2 linked regions of the Longibacter salinarum genome follow. The protein of the gene in region 1 interacts with the protein of each later gene in a pairwise test. Links are inferred from orthologs where the notes say so. Each region holds a gene or a part of one and is shown in the gene's direction. Other genes may lie near its edges. The genes, in order: gyrB and gyrA.

Region 1 (8,706 bases):
TTCCTGGCGGAGACCGTCGTTTCTACAGGTGCCGATCGGCCCATCGCTATTCCTCCTGGTCGTCTTCGTCGCCTTTGCCCTTTCAATGTGGACCGGGCACAGCATCGACCCTCACGTCATCGTTGGCTACCCGGCCGGGGGCATCTTTTGGTGGGTGGCGACGTGGTTGTGCCGCTCTGTCGTGGTGACGGAGTATGGCATCATCCATGATATGACCTGCATCAATCGGGCGATTTCGTGGAGTCAGATTACGGATTACTTTTTTGCGGAAGAGGAGGGGCAGTCGTACCTCGTTTTCTTTTACGAAGACGATGAGGGCAGTCACCGCCGGATCAACCTTCCGGTATCGGAGCACGTGCGAGCACCGTTTGAACAACTCATCTCCAGAAAACTCGCACCCCGGTTCCGGTGTACGATGCACAAACCGTACGATGAAGAAACTCTCGACGAGTAGCTGTCGAGGTCGCGCATGGACGTAGCGACGACCGGAGTGCCCGTCGAGAGGGAATTCCCCCTTTCATTGCTCCCGACCCGCTGCATGCATCAGTCTCCTTCTTCTCCGTCCAACGGATCGCCGTCGACCGATTCTTCCGGACCGATTCGCTCGGCACTGGAAGCCTTCTTCGAAACCAGCGGATGGCCCGTAGATGCCGTCGATAAACCGCGCCCGGCGTTGCAAAGCGAGTTCGAAGGCGAAGACGATACGTGGATGTGTTACGCTATTGCCCTGGAAGAGGCCGACCAGGCGCTGTTTTACTCGGTGTATCCGGACGCTGTGCCGCAGGACCGCCTTGGGGCCGTGGCGGAGTTCATTACACGAGTGAACTTCGACCTGCCGATCGGCAACTTTGAGCTCGGCTTAGATACCGGAGAGTTGCGGATGAAAACCAGCATTGACGTAGCGGATGACGACGTCTCCGTCGCCCTGGTCCGCAATCTCGTGACGGCAAACGTTGTAGTGATGAATCGCTACGTGCCCGGCCTGCGCCGTGTCGCCTTCGAGCACGAAGCCCCCGTCGATGTACTCCGGGACCTGTCCGCATAGCATTCGAGGTGAGTGTACAGACGGATGTCCACAACGGTCATTGTGGCCGGGTCGGGTGCAACACCCTGATCGCTAGAAAGTACACATTGTGTAGTTTGGTTGAATCCATGCGAATTTGTACTGCTGACTCGTTTTCCCGGTGCGGAGATGTCGGGGCGTACCCGCACTCTGGCATGGAACGCGGCCAGGTGACATGTTCGCACGGAGTTTGCCATCATTAACAAATCCCATGTAGTATCTCTGGTACAGCATGGTCGATGGGACGGAGCCGGCACGTCGGCGCAGTCCTCACTCAACGGTTCGCTCATAAGTTATTATCGCCTTTGTATAAGCCTAAAACAGCGAAGTCAGACGAAACCGCCATCCTCGTCGGTGTCATCAGTGCCGATGAGTCCCGCTGGGATGTTCGTGATCACCTTAACGAACTCGAACAGCTCGCTAGGACGGCCGGCGCGGAGGTGGTGGACCGGATGACGCAATCTCTCGACCGTCCCGATCCCTCCACATTTCTCGGGTCAGGAAAGGTCAAAGAACTGAAACGCCGGGTCTCCGAACTGGGGGCAGACCTCGTTATTTTCGATGATGATCTTTCGCCCGTGCAGGTGCGAAACGTCGAAAAGGAGGTCAACTGCAAGTTGCTCGACCGATCTGGCCTGATCCTCGACATTTTCGCAAGCCGCGCCAAAACAGCAGCGGCGAAAACACAGGTCGAACTCGCCCAACTCGACTACCTGAGCTCGCGCCTGACAAGACGGTGGACACACCTTTCGCGTCAGTCCGGTGGGATCGGGACGAAGGGGCCGGGTGAGAAGCAGATTGAGACGGACCGGCGCCTGATCGACAAGCGGATGGCAAAGCTCCGCGAGAAGCTGGAGAAGATCGACCGGCAGCGAACGACGCAGCGGAAGGGTCGGCATAACTTCACAACCGTCTCGCTGGTCGGCTACACGAACGCCGGCAAGTCCACGCTCATGAACGCGCTGGCCGACGACACGAAAGTATTCGCGGAAGACCGCCTCTTCGCTACGCTTGATGCCACGACGCGTACCGTCGAGCTCGATTCCAACAAGGAGATTCTGCTGTCGGACACGGTCGGATTCATCCGTAAGCTGCCTCACCGCCTCATCGAGAGCTTCAAGAGCACGCTCGACGAGGTCCGGGAGGCCGATGCGCTGGTGCACGTCGTGGACGTGACGCACCCTCGCTTCGAGGACCATATGGAGGTCGTAAACGAAACTCTTGCGGAGCTTGAAGCTGACGAGGTACCCACGTTGATCGTGTTCAACAAGGTTGACGCTCAGGAGGATGCACACCTGATTCGAGCGCTCAAGCGAGACTACCCCGACGCCTCCTTCGTGTCTGCACTCCGCGGCATGGGGCTGGAGGCGCTCAGGGAAGACATGCTCGCGCTGATTGAGCGGGACTACGTCGAGCGCGTGTCGTACGTCCCCGTGACCGAGCCGAAGACAATTTCCAGCATCCATCGCCTCGCCGATGTTCTCAGCGAAGAGTACGTCTACGCGCAGGGCATCCCGTCGGCACGAGGTGACGGATCGGAGGGGGCTACTTTTGATAGTCCACAGGCCGTAGCGCGGATGCACTACCGTGCGGCGCCCCGAAACGCGGAACGTATTGAGCGGATGGTGAAGTCGTTCGGTCCGCTCCGCGTGATCGGGGCCAACGGCGACCCTCTTCCGCAGGATGACATAAATGGTGAAAGCACGCCTGATGTGGCGCCGGACGCCAACGCTGTGGTTTTGGAGGCAGTCGAGCCGCCAACGGACCAGGACGTGCCAGACACGACGTGACGGATTCGCGACATTAGCATGACACATTGCCATTCGCGGAGCACCGGCACGAGCATTGCGTCTATGTATTACAACGTGTGCCGAGATTCCCGCACTGGCCTCGTTGCTGCTTTCCCAGACTTCTGGATTGACCTGTCACGCCGATGAAGGTACAGGATGCTATCAACACCGCCATTCCGGCGCTCAAGACGACCGATACGGTCGAGGATGCGCTCGGGCTCCTGATGGAGCACCACATCCGTCATCTTCCGGTCGTGAACGAAGATGACCAGCTCGTCGGAATCATATCCGAAGAGCAAATGATGAGCGCAGATGGTCCCGACGAAATGATCGGAGACCTCCTGTCCGTTCATCCTGTGAGCGTGCGTCCGCAGGAGCATATCTTCGATGCTGCACGGACAATGGTCGAGCACGGGCTCAGCACCGTCCCGGTAACTCCGGCGGACGGTGCGCGATACCTTGGCCTGCTCCGGCGGCACGACATCTTCGACGAGTTCGCCAAGCTCATGGCGACGCAACGCTCGGGTGCGATCATAGCGCTTGAGGTTGATCAGCGCGACTATGCGCTCGCGAAGCTCGTACACTTGATTGAGCAAAACGACGCCAAGGTTCTCGCCGTCGCCTCGGAGGAACCGGATTCATCTACCGAAAAGATTCGGGTCACGCTGAAGCTAAACGTTACGGACACGACGCGCATACGCCACGTTCTCGAGCACAACGACTATCACGTCGTCGCGAGCTTCGGGGAGGACGATACGGAAATGAAGAATCGGGTGGACGAGTTCATGCGCTACCTTGAAGTCTAGCGGCCGGCCTTTCGATGCAGTGGCTCCGAGCGTCCGTAGTCTGTTTCTTTCATTCTGGTGTCGACGATGAGCAATGCCGATTCGGCTTCGACCATAGCGTCTGTTCTTCAATCGATGACGTTGCTGGCTACGCTGTCGACGGCAGAGGACGTACGTCGCTCTGTAGCACAACGGCGGGCCGGGCTCGACCCCTCGGCGCAGGAGCCGCCGGATCGGGCCCGCGCCTCCCTCCGCAACGCCGGCGATGATCTGATGGACCTGCTGATGCAGGTCATGCTCGGACGAATGCACCTCTCGCATCAGGACGAACGTCCGATCGCGGCTGCGGTGCGTCACTTCGATCTGCTCATGAAGCTCCGTCGGGCCGAACGGCTTCTCCATTCGATGCATCAGCGTCTTCTCAGCCTGTACCCCGACGTGTCCGAATCCCTGGTTGAAGAGGCCCGCTCGATCCATGGAGAAGTGGAGTATCTGATTGAGGCGGACGAGGAGGAAGTTCTGGCGGACCTTGACGTCATCGCCGAGCGGGGGATCAGCTTCGTCGTGTGGGTCCGACATGAGGTGGAGTGACTCTACGAAGGGAGACGGGGTGTCCGGATGTCCCCATCCCCCGAATCCCGCACCTCAAACCCCACAGCTCACCTCACGTTTGCGAACAGTTCGCACAGCGCATTTGACTGAACTCCGCGCGGGCTGTACCGTATACGTACGGATCTGATATCCATATCTGGATTCCGGCTCTGTACGAACGTTCTGCTTCGCCAACTTTAGCGCCCAATGAGTAACACAACCGACCTGCCCGATCGCGCGATTAGCGATTACGCGGCGTCTAATATCCAGGTCCTCGAAGGGCTGGAAGCCGTACGAAAACGTCCCGCCATGTATATCGGGGACGTGGGCATTCGCGGCCTGCACCACCTCGTCTATGAGGTCCTCGACAACTCGATTGACGAGGCTCTGGCTGGCCACTGCGATGAGATCGCTGTCGAGATTCATGAGGATGGATCGGTGTCGGTCAAGGACAACGGGCGTGGGATCCCTGTCGATACCCACCCGGTCGAGAATCGCTCGGCGCTCGAGGTCGTGATGACGGTTCTCCACGCCGGCGGTAAATTCGACAAGGATAGCTACAAAGTATCTGGGGGTCTACACGGCGTTGGTGTGTCGTGTGTAAACGCTCTCGCCAAGAAGTTTGAGGCCACCGTGTGGCGTGACGGCTCCGTCTGGGAGCAGAGTTACGTCTGCGGCGTGCCGGATGGCCCCGTAGAAGAGATTCGCCCCATGCGCGACGACGAGGTCACGGGGACACACATCCGCTTCTGGCCCGATGATGAGATCTTTAAGCTGACGGACTTCCGGTTCGACACGCTGTCAGACCGTCTCCGCGAGCTGGCGTACCTGAATAGCGGCGTCGCGATTACGCTGACGGACCACCGCGAGGACGACCCCGAGCTGCAGTCCGAGCGCTACTATTCGGAAGGTGGCGTGGCCGAGTTTGTCGAATATCTCGACGAAGGACGCGACTCTCTGCTGGACGAGACGATCTACATCACGGAGGACGGCGAGGTCCCGGTCGAGCTCGCAATGCAGTGGAATGACACGTACAACGAGAACGTCCTTTCCTTCGTCAACAACATCAACACCCACGAAGGGGGAACGCACGTCTCCGGGTTCCGCCGTGCGTTGACGCGGACGCTGAAAGGGTATGCGCAGAACAACGGTCTGCTGAAGAAGATCAAGTTCGACCTTTCGGGCGATGACTTTCGCGAAGGTTTGACGGCCGTCCTCTCGGTGAAGGTTGCGGAGCCGCAGTTCGAGGGGCAGACGAAGACGAAGCTCGGTAACTCTGAAGTTCAAGGGGTCGTCGAGTCGCTCATTAACACCGCTCTCGGGCGCTGGCTGGAGGACCATCCGAAGCAGGCTGAGCGGATCATCAATAAGGTGATTCTGGCTGCCCAGGCCCGCGCCGCCGCTCGGAAGGCGCGCGAACTGGTGCAGCGGAAAAACGCCTTCACAGGGGGCGGCCTTCCCGGCAAGCTCGCGGACTGCACGTCGCGCGACCCGGAGGAGTCCGAACTCTATCTGGTTGAGGGTGACTCTGCCGGCGGCTCCGCAAAGCAGGCCCGCGACCGCCACTTCCAGGCGATTCTGCCGCTCCGCGGTAAGATCCTCAATGTCGAGAAAGCACGCCTCGACCGCATCCTGGAGAACAATGAGATCAAGAACATGGTGACGGCGCTCGGCACCGGGCTCACCTCCACGGAGGAAGAGTTCGACCTGTCGCGGCTCCGCTACCACAAAATCGTGCTCATGACGGATGCCGACGTGGACGGCGCCCACATTCGGACGCTGCTGCTCACGTTCATCTATCGTCAGCTCCGCCCGCTTCTGGAGAAAGGCTATATTTACATTGCCCTGCCGCCGCTCTACCGCATCAACTACGGCCGAAACGAGGAGTACCTCTGGACCGATGGCGCGATGCAGAAGCGGATGCGTGAGCTCCGCGAGGACGGCAAGAAGCCGGGTCTGCAGCGCTACAAGGGTCTCGGTGAAATGAATCCCGAGCAGCTCTGGACCACCACGATGGATCCGGAAACGCGGAAGACGCAGCAGGTAACGATCGAGGACGCAGCCGCAGCTGATAAGATCTTCTCGACGCTGATGGGCGATGCCGTGGAGCCGCGACGCAAGTTTATCGAGCGAAACGCGAAGTACGCGACGATCGACGTGTAAGCTACGTTTGGGCGACGCTCCAGAACCGGCTCGAGTGCGACTGTGAACCGCGAGGGACAACTCCTTCAGTCGTCTCGGGCTCGTTCCCTGTAGGGGCGTTGGGCCTAAACATTTCGGCAGGCCCGCCATCTCATGGTGTCCCTCTTCGGTGGCATCTGCCATCGTCGGCAAATAGACGTGCGATGATGGACCCGATGAATGTCCATCTTCATCCCCTCTGACGAATCTCGACCGCTGATGCCAGGCTCTTCACCACATTCAGTTGCTGAATCCATCCCGGATGTCTCCGTGGTGGTGCCGGTTTACGATGAGGTAGAGTCGTTGCCCGAACTCGTCGATCGTATTCGGACGGCGTGCACGGAGCACAATCTCACATTCGAGGTGTGGCTTGTCGACGACGGCTCCCGCGACGGATCATGGGACGAAATCGACCGCCTCCACGACGAGGATGAGCGCATCGCCGGCATTCGGTTTCAGCGCAACTACGGTAAGTCCGCAGCGCTCGCCGTCGGGTTTGAGCATGCGCGTGGGGCGTACGTCATTACGATGGACGCAGACCTGCAGGACGACCCGGGAGAAATTCCGGAGCTCGTCGAGATGCTGGAGCAGGGTAACGACCTGGTTAGCGGGTGGAAGAAGCGGCGGAAGGATCCGCTGAGCAAGACGATCCCAAGCCGATTCTTCAACTTTGTCACCCGGAAGATCTCCGGCCTTGAGCTACACGACTTCAACTGTGGTCTGAAGGCCTACAGACGGGAAGTCGTCAAGAGTGTCGACGTCTACGGCGAGCTTCATCGCTACATCCCGCTTCTCGCGAAATGGGAGGGCTACGACCGGATCACCGAGAAGCCTGTGAAGCATCATCCGAGGAAATACGGTCGGACGAAGTTCGGCCTGGAACGCTTCATTCGAGGCTTTCTGGATCTCGTCACCGTCATTTTCCTCACCCGCTTTGCCGTTCGGCCCATGCACTTCTTCGGGTCCATCGGCACCGTCGCGTTTCTGTTCGGCTTCCTAACCAGTCTCTGGCTAACGATCGACAAGCTGGTTTTCGGTGAAGCGCTTAGCGATCGGCCGTTGCTTTTGCTCGGAGCTCTCCTCATTCTCTTCGGCGCGCAGATGTTCACCACGGGTCTGCTCGGTGAGATCGTCATCAAACCACGTATGGAGGAAACCGAATCCTATCAGGTGGCCGAGGTGCGGCATGCAGCGGGGGCGCCGTTAGCACAGACGGCGGAATCCAGCACACCGTCTCCGTCCTACGAGTCATAACGTGGGACGCTGTCCGAGGGGAGGTAGACGGACGAGCACAGCCAGCATTTGTCTTCATCCGTCGTCGTCCGGTCCGCATATCTGAAACCGGACATTCCGTCGGCGGTAGCCCGATTGAGTTCTCTCCGGTCCTCAACTTCGATGCTGCTATGGAAACGCGTACGCTTGGCTCCAGCGGTCCCACGGTCTCCACGATCGGTCTCGGCTGTATGGGCATGTCCGAGTTCTACGGGACGCCCGACGAAACGCGCGCGAAGGACACGCTTCAGCGCGCCCTTGATCTCGGGGTGAGGTTTTTCGATACCGCTGATATGTATGGCCCGTTTACCAACGAAAAACTGGTAGGCCGACTGCTTGAACCCTATCGTAATCGAGTCACACTGGCGACGAAGTTCGGAATCGTCCGAGACGAGAAAGGTGGTATGCACGGATTGAACGGTCGGCCGGATTACGTTCACGAGGCGTGCAACGCGAGCCTGGAGCGGCTCGGGACCGACCACATCGACCTGTATTATCTCCACCGCGTCGATCCGGATGTGCCGATCGAAGAAACCGTCGGTGCGATGGGGCAGCTCATCGATGCCGGCAAGGTGCGATACATCGGCCTGTCCGAGGCGGCGTCGGACACCATTCGTCGAGCTCACCGGGAGCGTAAGATCACGGCTCTCCAGACGGAATACTCGCTGTGGAGCCGCGATCCCGAGGACGACATTCTCGATACGGTGCGCGAACTCGGCATCGGCTTCGTGCCGTACAGCCCGCTCGGACGTGGATTTTTGACGGGTCGATTCGAATCGCCGGAGGATCTGCCGGAGGACGACTGGCGGCGCCATAATCCGCGTTTTCAGGGCGAGAACTTTCAGAAGAACCTGGACCTCGTCGACGCCGTCAAGCAGATGGCAGCAGAGAAGGAGGTGACGCCCGCTCAACTTGCGCTGGCCTGGGTCCTGCACCAGGGAGATGACATCGTCCCCATCCCGGGCACGACGCGGCCGGAGCATCTGGAAGACAACGTCGCGGCGACGGAGATCGAGCTGTCGGC
Region 2 (9,041 bases), on another replicon or contig:
ACTCGCGATTTGACATGCGACTTCAGGCATTGAGAATTAAAACCATCGGATGTCAATACCTACACGCGTACAGGTTCGTTCGGCCTGATCATCGATCCTCGCTCCGCTGACATACCTTTTCCCAAGGTGTGACACATTTTCTTGTGGCGTGGACATGTGACTATCCGCAATGGCTTGCATATATTTAGAAAAAAGTGTGACGGGAAAGGACGCTCTGTACCGCCCTCTCTTGTAGCTTTGGCTTTAAGGGCCCTCATAGGGCGCGGTGTATCTTTATCAGGAGCATAACTTCCGGTTTACGTATTTCCTCCGCGAGCCCATTTCATCATGGATGCCAGCGCCCCCAGCTCGGACGCCCGTCCTCCCGGCGCGGCCAACGGGAACGACTCTGATGAGCCCGTCGATGACGACGAAACGTCTTCTGAGGCGAGCAATCGCAATTCGTCCGCCGTCGAGTCGGACAATCCTGCGGCTCTGCGGGCTGAAATCGACTCGCTTAAACAAGAGGTCCAGAGTCTCCGCGAGGCCGCGAAGCGATATCGGTCGTTGGTCGATCTGACCACAGATGCCGCGTATGATCTTGAGTTGACGCATGGGGATTCCGACTCACCGACGTTCAAGCTGACGTGGGCCTCCTCCTCGTTCTCCCGAATGATTGGAATCTCCCAAGGACGTCTGCTCGCGGATGGTGACTGGCTCGATCACGTTCATCCGGCCGACCGCATGCTCGTCCGCCGCCACCGAGAGCACCTCGCCAGCGGCTCGCGAATGGTGACCGAATACAGAATCCAGTCGCGGTCCGACCATGTCCGGTGGGTATGCGACTACGGACAACCGATTCACGGTCCGGGTGGGGTGCGTCGCGTTCACGGCGCCCTCCGTGAGATTACGTTTGAGCGCCGCTATGACCAGGCCATGCGGGCCAACCGGATGAAGTACAAGCATATCTTCAACCAGTCCCCGCTCGGCATTTTACACTTCGATGCGAACGGATGCATCACGCAGTGCAACAACAACTTTGTTCGGATCATTGGCTCTTCGCGTGAGCAGTTGATCGGGCTGAACATGCTCGAAGATCTCCACGACTCGAAGATGATCCGAGCGGTCAAAGACGCTCTTGAGCACGGAAGCGGGGCCTACGAGGGGGATTACGAATCCGTCACGGCGGACAAGGTGACGCCCGTCCGCTGCCTGTTCAACAGTATCCGATCGGAGGCCGGTGAGGTGATGGGCGGTGTCGGCATCGTGGAGGATATCACCGAACGCCGTCGGTACGAGCAGCAGCTCATCGAGGCTCGCGACGAGGCAGAAACGATGAACCAGTTGAAGTCTGCCTTTCTCGCCAACATGAGCCACGAAATCCGCACACCCCTAACCGCGATTATCGGATTCGCAGACATTCTCACCGACGAACTCCCGAGCACGCAGCGTCGGATTCCGCAGCTCATCGAGCAGAGCGGAAAACGACTCCTGGATACGCTCAATTCTGTGCTGGATCTCTCCATGCTGGAATCGGGCGAAATGGAGCTCAACCTCCAGATGATCGACGTTCCGCAGCATGTGGAGGATCACGTCGACCTCATGCAGCCCCTGGCCGACAATAAAAACCTGACGCTGCGTATCGAGCGGCTCCCGGAATCGCGGTATGCCATGCTCGATGAGGGCGCCCTGGACCGCATTCTTTCGAACCTCATCGGCAACGCGATCAAGTTTACCGATAGCGGCGAGATTACCGTCGTCGTTCGAGACGCCCCCTTCCCCAACCCAACGCCGTTTTCAGACGACGAGGATGAGCAGGAGGTCCAACCGTCGCCCAATGGCGGCATCGAGATTCGCGTCAAGGACACCGGCGTCGGAATCAGCGAGGAGTTCCTACCGCAGCTGTTCGATGTGTTCAAACAGGAAAGCGCGGGGATGAAGCGGACGCATGAAGGGAGCGGCCTCGGGCTCGCCATCACCAAACACCTCGTGGATCATCTCTCGGGACAAATCAGCGTTCGGAGCAGCAAAAATAAAGGCAGTACGTTCGTCGTCACCTTTCCGACGGTACGAGGCGCGAATGGTGCCGAACCGTCGCCCCACTCCAGACTCGCACGACATCAGCAGGGGCACCGCATCCTGGTCGCGGAAGACAACCCCGAGACGCAGGCGCTCATCGACCGAATTCTCTCTACCTACCACGACGTTACGATCGTCAATGCAGCCGACGACGCGCTGCAGGCCGCACAGGAGAATCGCTCCTTCGGCAAAGCCGCCTACGATGTCATCATCCTCGACATCAACCTGGAAGGGGGCGGCAGCGGACTGGACCTGCTGCCACAGTTGCGTGCCCTGCCAAATTATGCGCAAACCCCAATCATCGCGCTGACAGCGTTTGCTCTCTCGGGCGACCGGGAGCGCTTCATCGAGGCCGGCTTCGATGCCTACCTCGGCAAGCCATTCACGTCGGATCAACTTCTCGACATGGTCGATCAGGTCCTCGCCTCCGATCGGTAGCAGCCACCACGATCAGGTGCCGTAGGCGAGATCGGCAGTAACCCTCCGCACCTGCTATCGTGCCCACGAGGGCAGCACCGCGACGGCCCGGTCGGGATAGTCCGTGATTAGACCGTCGACCCCCAGCTCGACGAGCGCCGTCATTCTCGACGGATCGTTTACGGTCCACGGAATCACCTCCATCCCGCGGCCATGCGCCTCCGTCAGCAACGCATCGGTCACGAGCTCATGGTCCGGACTGTAGATGTCGGGCGTAAACGGCAGCATCTCCAGGTTTCCGGATACGCCATTGTCTGCGGACGCTGCCACCAGTAAGGCGAGGCGACCCGGATACTGCCGCGCATGAGCGACGATGAGCGTTCGTGGATCAAACGACTGCAGGGTCGCTCGCCTGGACACACCATTTTCGTCGATGACACTGAGGACCGCATCCGTAAACTCCTCCGGTCCCGGTGTGAATGTCCCCTCCCACTTCGGACGGATTTTCGTCTCGATGTTGTAAAAGACGGGTCCGCGGCTGTGATTGGCAGCGTACGCCTCTGCCATCTCGATGACGTCCCCGAGCAACGGCTTCTGCGCGGGCTGCCGCACCTGCTCCGGAAAGCGCGGATGCATGCGCGTGCCACAGTCGTACGATTTCACCTCGTCGTACGTCATTTCGTAGATGTTATGCTCACGCTCCGTCCCTTCTTGCACCGGCGTGCCGATCGGCTGCGTGCAGATGACATTGGACATCCACGGTTCGTGCGAGACGACGACCTGGCCGTCTCCACTGATCACGACATCCAGCTCCAGCGTGGTGACGCCGAGGTCGAGAGCCTTTTTGAACGCAGGTATCGTGTTTTCCGGCGCGAGTCCCCGTGCTCCGCGATGCCCCTGCAAGTCCAATCCGTCTGGAACGAGCGCCGAGGTGTCGGCCGCGCGAGACGCACCGTGATCCTGCGGGGTGTACAGTGGCGATCGTTGGGTCGGAGAAAGCATAACGAGGGCCAGCGGCAGAAGTGAGAGAGCAGTCGAAAAGCGACTCAAAGTCATATTCGGAGAAGCGTCGGCATCATTTCGTCGAAATCGGGACGACACGTGGCATCGACATCAACTTCGATGACGCGATGTCGGTCCATTCTAGGCGCGCATACCGTTTCTCATGCCCTGAGCGCCCCACGGTCGTGCGACGCTTCCACCGGGCGACCTCCGTGCCATGACGGCGCCCGATCCATCCGCCAAACAGGCCATCTCTGCATGAAAATCCACCCGTAAGGGAAACCCTTTCGTCGTTGATTTTGCGCACCCTGTGAAACCTCTACGGAGGCCCCTTGAGGAGGCCATTCAGGGCGCTCAGAAGTGGAGTTTCTCCCGTCTCAATGGTACATTACTGTGATAGTGAAACGCGCACGCTGCCCGGGAGATCGGGGCTAACGTGTTCCGCCCTGCCAGCGAACGAGAGCACGGAGCGGACACGCCGAATCCACGGAGCAACCGGGCGCGGGATGAGTGCCTGAAATAATCTAAAGCGAGCATGGTAGCGGAAGAAAGCCGCATCATTCCGATTAATATTGAGGAGGAGATGAAGTCCTCCTACATCGACTACTCCATGTCGGTGATCGTCAGCCGCGCCCTACCGGATGTGCGGGACGGCCTCAAGCCGGTGCACCGTCGTGTGCTGTTCGGCATGAGCGAACTCAACCTGACGGCTGGAGCTGCCTACAAAAAGAGCGCTCGTATCGTCGGGGAGGTGCTGGGTAAGTACCACCCTCACGGCGACTCGTCGGTGTACGACACGCTCGTCCGCCTGGCGCAGGACTTTTCGATGCGCTACCCGCTCGTGGACGGGCAGGGCAACTTCGGCTCGATCGACGGCGACTCGGCTGCAGCGATGCGGTATACCGAGGCACGCATGACGAAGATCGCCGAAGAGATGCTGGCCGACCTGGACAAGGAAACGGTCGACACGCGCGAAAACTTCGACGGCACGCTCGAAGAGCCGACGGTTCTCCCAGCGGCTTTCCCGAACATGCTCGTCAACGGCGCGGACGGCATCGCGGTCGGAATGGCGACGAAGATTCCGCCGCACAACCTTGGGGAGGCCATCGATGCGACAGTAGCGTACATCGACGACCCGGAAATAACCATTGACGGCCTGATGGAGCATCTTCCCGCTCCGGACTTTCCGACGGGAGGCATCATCTACGGCTATTCCGGCGTCTACGAGGCCTACCACACGGGCCGCGGACGCGTCGTCATGCGTGCGAAGATGCACGTGGAGGAGGTCCGCAAGGGTCGCGAAGCTCTCGTGATCACGGAGATTCCGTACCAGGTCAACAAGTCGAGGGAGCTGGAGCGGATCGCCGAACGCGTCCGCCAGGACCGGATCGAAGGCGTGTCCGACCTCCGCGACGAGAGCGACCGCAACGGTATGCGCATCGTTGTGGAGCTGAAGCAGGACGCGGTGCCGGACATCGTCAAGAACCAGATCTACAAGAACTCGCGCCTGCAGGATACCTTCGGCGTCAACATGGTCGCCCTCGTGGACGGCCGCCCGAAGGTACTCACGCTCAAGGACGCGATTCGGCACTACGTCAATCACCGGCACGAGATCGTCGTTCGCCGGACGGAGTACGACCTGCGGAAAGCGCAGGAGCGTGCTCACGTGCTGGAGGGCCTTACGCTCGCGCTCGACAACCTCGACGCGGTGATCACCATCGTCCGCCATTCTCCGGATACGGACGCCGCTCGCGAAAACCTGATGCTGGGCCGGTATCCGTCGCAACTCACGGAGGATGACCTCCGCGAACTCGGCGTCCCGCTGATTCCGCCCGTCGAAAGCGACAAGTCGCAGACGACGGTCAAGGACATGCTGGACGATGAATACGAAACCCTTGCACGTCGTCCTCAAGAAGGACACTGGCTCACGGAAGATCAGGCGCGTGCGATCCTTCGCCTCACGCTGAGCCGCCTTACGGGCTTGGAGCGGGAGAAGATTGCCGGTGAGTACCGCGACATCATCCAGGAGATTCAGCGCTACCAGAGCATCCTCGGTAGCAAGGAGCTCCGGATGCAGATCATCAAAGATGAGTTGCTGGAAGTCAAAGATTCGTTCAACGATGAGCGCCGCACGGAGATCGACAAGACCGGTGGCGACATCATCATCGAGGACCTGATCGAGCGGGAGCACGTCGTCGTGACGGTCACCCACCAGGGCCTCGTGAAACGGACCAGCGTGGACGAATATCGCTCTCAGGGCCGCGGCGGGGTCGGCATGCGCGGCTCGGGCAAGCGTGACGACGACTACATCGAACACCTGTTCGTTTGCCACTCGCACGACGTATTGCTCTTCTTCACCGACCACGGCCAGTGCTACTGGCTGCGACCGTTCGAAATTCCGGAAGGAAGCCGTACAGCGCGGGGTCGCTCGATCCGGAACTACATCCAGATCGACAAGGAGGACAGCATCCGTACGGTGCTCAACGTCACCAAAGATGACTTTGAGGATGAGGATTTCCTCACGTCCCACTATGTCCTGATGGCCACGCGACAGGGACAAGTGAAGAAAACGGAGCTCGAAGCATTCAGTCGTCCGCGTACCGACGGCATCATTGGAATCTCCATCGAGGACGGCGACGAATTGCTGGAAGCCGCACTCACCGGTGGAGAGAACACGGTCGTCGTTGCATCATCTGGGGGCCGCGCCGTTCACTTCGACGAGGAAGACGCCCGCCCGATGGGTCGAAATACGCGTGGCGTCCGCGGCATGCGTCTGGAGGACGGCGAGGAGCTGGTCGGCATGATCAGCGTTCCGCCGGAAGCCCGCGACGATGTCGATGTCCTCGCTATTGCCGAGAAAGGATATGGCAAGCGCACGCACCTGGAAAATTACCGCGTCCAGGGCCGTGGCGGGAAAGGCCTGATTACAATGAACTGCACGGACCGCACCGGACAGCTCGTTGCGATCAAAGGCGTATACAACGGCGAGGATCTCATGATCATCACCGAAAATGGGATCATGATCCGTACGTCGGTCGACGAGATCTCGACGATGGGACGCAACACTCAGGGTGTCCGCGTGATCAACCTCAAGGATGGCGACTCCATCGCTGATGTCACCCGCGTCGTGATCGACGACGAGGCAACGTCAGGCGACGGCGCTGCTGAAGAAGCGGACGTGACCGCCGAGGGCGACGACGCAACAAGCGAAGCTGCATCGGAGGAGCCAGGCGCCAATGGCCAGGCAGATGACGCCTGATCTGTCGCGTCTATGAGGTATCTACATGAAGAGGTGGAAGCGACCGGGTCGCTTCCACCTCTTTTTTTTGCTACGACGTCATGTACAGGTGCTATGAGTGGCCTTCACACTCGCTCGGTTCACCGCAGGACCGTCACAGGGACCACTGTTTCGAACGTCTCCCCAATGATGCGAATGAAGTGCTGCCCGCTCGCTGTCTGACTAACGCGATTGACCTGAATGAGTGAGGGCTGGCCTGCTCGCAACCGTCCCGTATAGACCGTCCGAATGTATCGCCCGAGCACATCATACATCGCCAAGACGACGTTCTGCGACTGACTCGCCGTCAGCTCTAGTCGAAAGGAGGAGCGGGTCGGATTCGGAAACGGCTGCTTCGTGACGACAGCCTCACCCTTAACGGAAACCATGACCTGTGTTTCTGGTCCGCGAATCTGGTCTCCGCTTGAGGTGGTCCACGTGAGCCGGAAGGTGTGCGTCCCCGGGCGTACATCCGAAATCGCCTGCTCATACGCCCCGCCTCCCGAACTGGGCACCGACGCAATCTCGTTGAACGGTTGACCGACGTAGCTCTGTTCGACACGGTACGTATCAATTCCAGCTGCCTCTTTCTCCTCCCACGACACGATCACACGTCCGCCGGGCGCACGTTCGGTCGCCCGTGCTTGAAACGCGCGCACGGGGAAGGCCGAAACGGTCACCTGATCGCCCCTGACCAGACCGGTGCCGCTGAAGAAGTCGAATCCCTGCGCATCTTCTCCCGCAATCGTCGTTTCCACGTCATCGCGGGTGCTAGAGATATCTTCGGCGGAAGCAATGATGGCGCGCTTCACAACTTCAGCAGTCGCGTCTGGACGTCCAGAGCGGATAATCGCTGCCAGGGCGGCCACATGCGGAGCGGCGGCCGAGGTGCCAAAAAAGTTCGGAAAGTCGTCTCCATCATTGAGCGGTTGACCGAAAAAGGTCGTGTTCGTGCCATCGGGCCCCGTCACGTCCGGTTTCTGCCGTACCACCGGAGGAATCTCCTGTCCGAGAGCATCGAACAGAACCGGTGTTCCCCCTACCGCAGAGAACGTGTGAACGAGCGGGGCGGTGAGATCTCCATTTGCCTCCGGCGTATCGAACCATGCCGTCGCCCCCACGGTGATAGCACTTTCAGCATTCGGGTGGCCATACAGACTCGGCGAACGGGTCGCGTATTCCTCGACGGATATCTCTCCCCGTTGCTGGAACGGAACGTAGCGAATTCGCTCCGGTGCGGGCCCTGATATGCGCTCGATGACGAGGCCAAACTCCGTATCGTCCGTGCCATCCCCATCTGCGTCCACACTGAGATCCTGAACGTTGATAAACTCGAACGGGTCGCCACCGACATTATCCCTGCGCTCCGGTTGGACAGACGGAAGGAGTCGACCCCGCTTGTCTACGAGGTAAATTTCGAGATCCGATATCGCAGCTGGACCTCCCGTAGAGGCATAAGGCTGCGACCATTGAAAAGCGATCTGAAACTGGCTGTCGTCCGAAATTGAAATCTGCTGAATAGGATCGACATCGGGGCCCGGGTCAAAATCGTGCATTTCTCCGCCGAGCGGCCCCTCGGTCCCCGACCCGCGAAACGGGCTCTCGAACGCGTCCCGCCCCGTGTTGCCTGCTGCACTTACGTAGACGACATCATCCTGCCGGACGACCTCATCGATCGCCCTTGTCACTATCCCATCCTGATACGCCGGTTCGTTTAAGTACAGAATATCATCGACAACGACCCGTGATCCAGAAGCAGCGAGACTACGGATCGCATCTGCGAAAGCTGCGCGGCCGCCCGTCGCCGTATGGAAGGCAAGGTCCGCACCCGGCGCGACATCATGAACAATCTGCATCATCGCTCGGCCCTCGTCGCTCGCCGGCGTGCTCGAATCCTGAAGAATCTGGACACGCCCGCCTCCGGGCAGATCGCCGGTCGACACGTCATCGCTCGCCGTCGCCTGACCCGGCTGGGAGCCGTCGTAGTTGTCATACGAGTCGGAGAGGACGCCCACGACAAGACCCTGGCCGCTCGTTCCGAGTGCGGTGCTCAACGCCTCTGTCTCCATCACCTCAACCCCACGCGACGTCACCGACCCCGACTGCGCCACCATCAGCGCGGGATAAATGGAATGCACGCCATCGATTGCAACCGCGTTGGGCAGCTTCCCGACAGGCAACCAGCCGGTAATCAGGCGGGCGTTCGACTGGACGCCCCTCATCCCGAGCGAATGAAGGCGTGCCGCGACCCGCGAGCGCTTGCCAACCTCGGTCACAATCTCCACGC

The links.
Region 2: the proteins of gyrB (region 1) and gyrA interact in binary tests that used the Escherichia coli proteins (3 or more experiments, as listed by UniProt). The link is inferred for Longibacter salinarum from one-to-one orthologs.

The regions. Positions count from the first base shown.
Region 1 is NZ_PDEQ01000002.1:52,948-61,653, forward strand. What follows is about bases 3,936-6,914. They hold gyrB (DNA topoisomerase (ATP-hydrolyzing) subunit B), read left to right. Parts: upstream 3,936-4,436; coding sequence 4,437-6,392; downstream 6,393-6,914. Other genes in these bases: CRI94_RS03815 (hypothetical protein), read left to right, coding at 3,936-4,229; CRI94_RS03825 (glycosyltransferase family 2 protein), read left to right, coding at 6,630-6,914. In the rest of the region: CRI94_RS03795 (hypothetical protein), read left to right, coding at 1-454; CRI94_RS03800 (YbjN domain-containing protein), read left to right, coding at 539-1,045; GTPase HflX, read left to right, coding at 1,369-2,853; CRI94_RS03810 (CBS domain-containing protein), read left to right, coding at 2,997-3,659; more of CRI94_RS03815, read left to right, coding at 3,726-3,935; more of CRI94_RS03825, read left to right, coding at 6,915-7,664; CRI94_RS03830 (aldo/keto reductase), read left to right, coding at 7,814-8,706. UniProt on the Escherichia coli protein: DNA gyrase negatively supercoils closed circular double-stranded DNA in an ATP-dependent manner to maintain chromosomes in an underwound state.
Region 2 is NZ_PDEQ01000003.1:123,765-132,805, reverse strand. Bases 3,623-6,936 are described here. They hold gyrA (DNA gyrase subunit A), read left to right. Parts: upstream 3,623-4,012; coding sequence 4,013-6,736; downstream 6,737-6,936. Other genes in these bases: CRI94_RS06870 (S8 family serine peptidase), read right to left, coding at 6,856-6,936. Also shown: CRI94_RS06890 (hypothetical protein), read right to left, coding at 1-16; CRI94_RS06885 (PAS domain-containing hybrid sensor histidine kinase/response regulator), read left to right, coding at 328-2,496; CRI94_RS06880 (glycerophosphodiester phosphodiesterase family protein), read right to left, coding at 2,551-3,477; more of CRI94_RS06870, read right to left, coding at 6,937-9,041. UniProt on the Escherichia coli protein: A type II topoisomerase that negatively supercoils closed circular double-stranded (ds) DNA in an ATP-dependent manner to maintain chromosomes in an underwound state.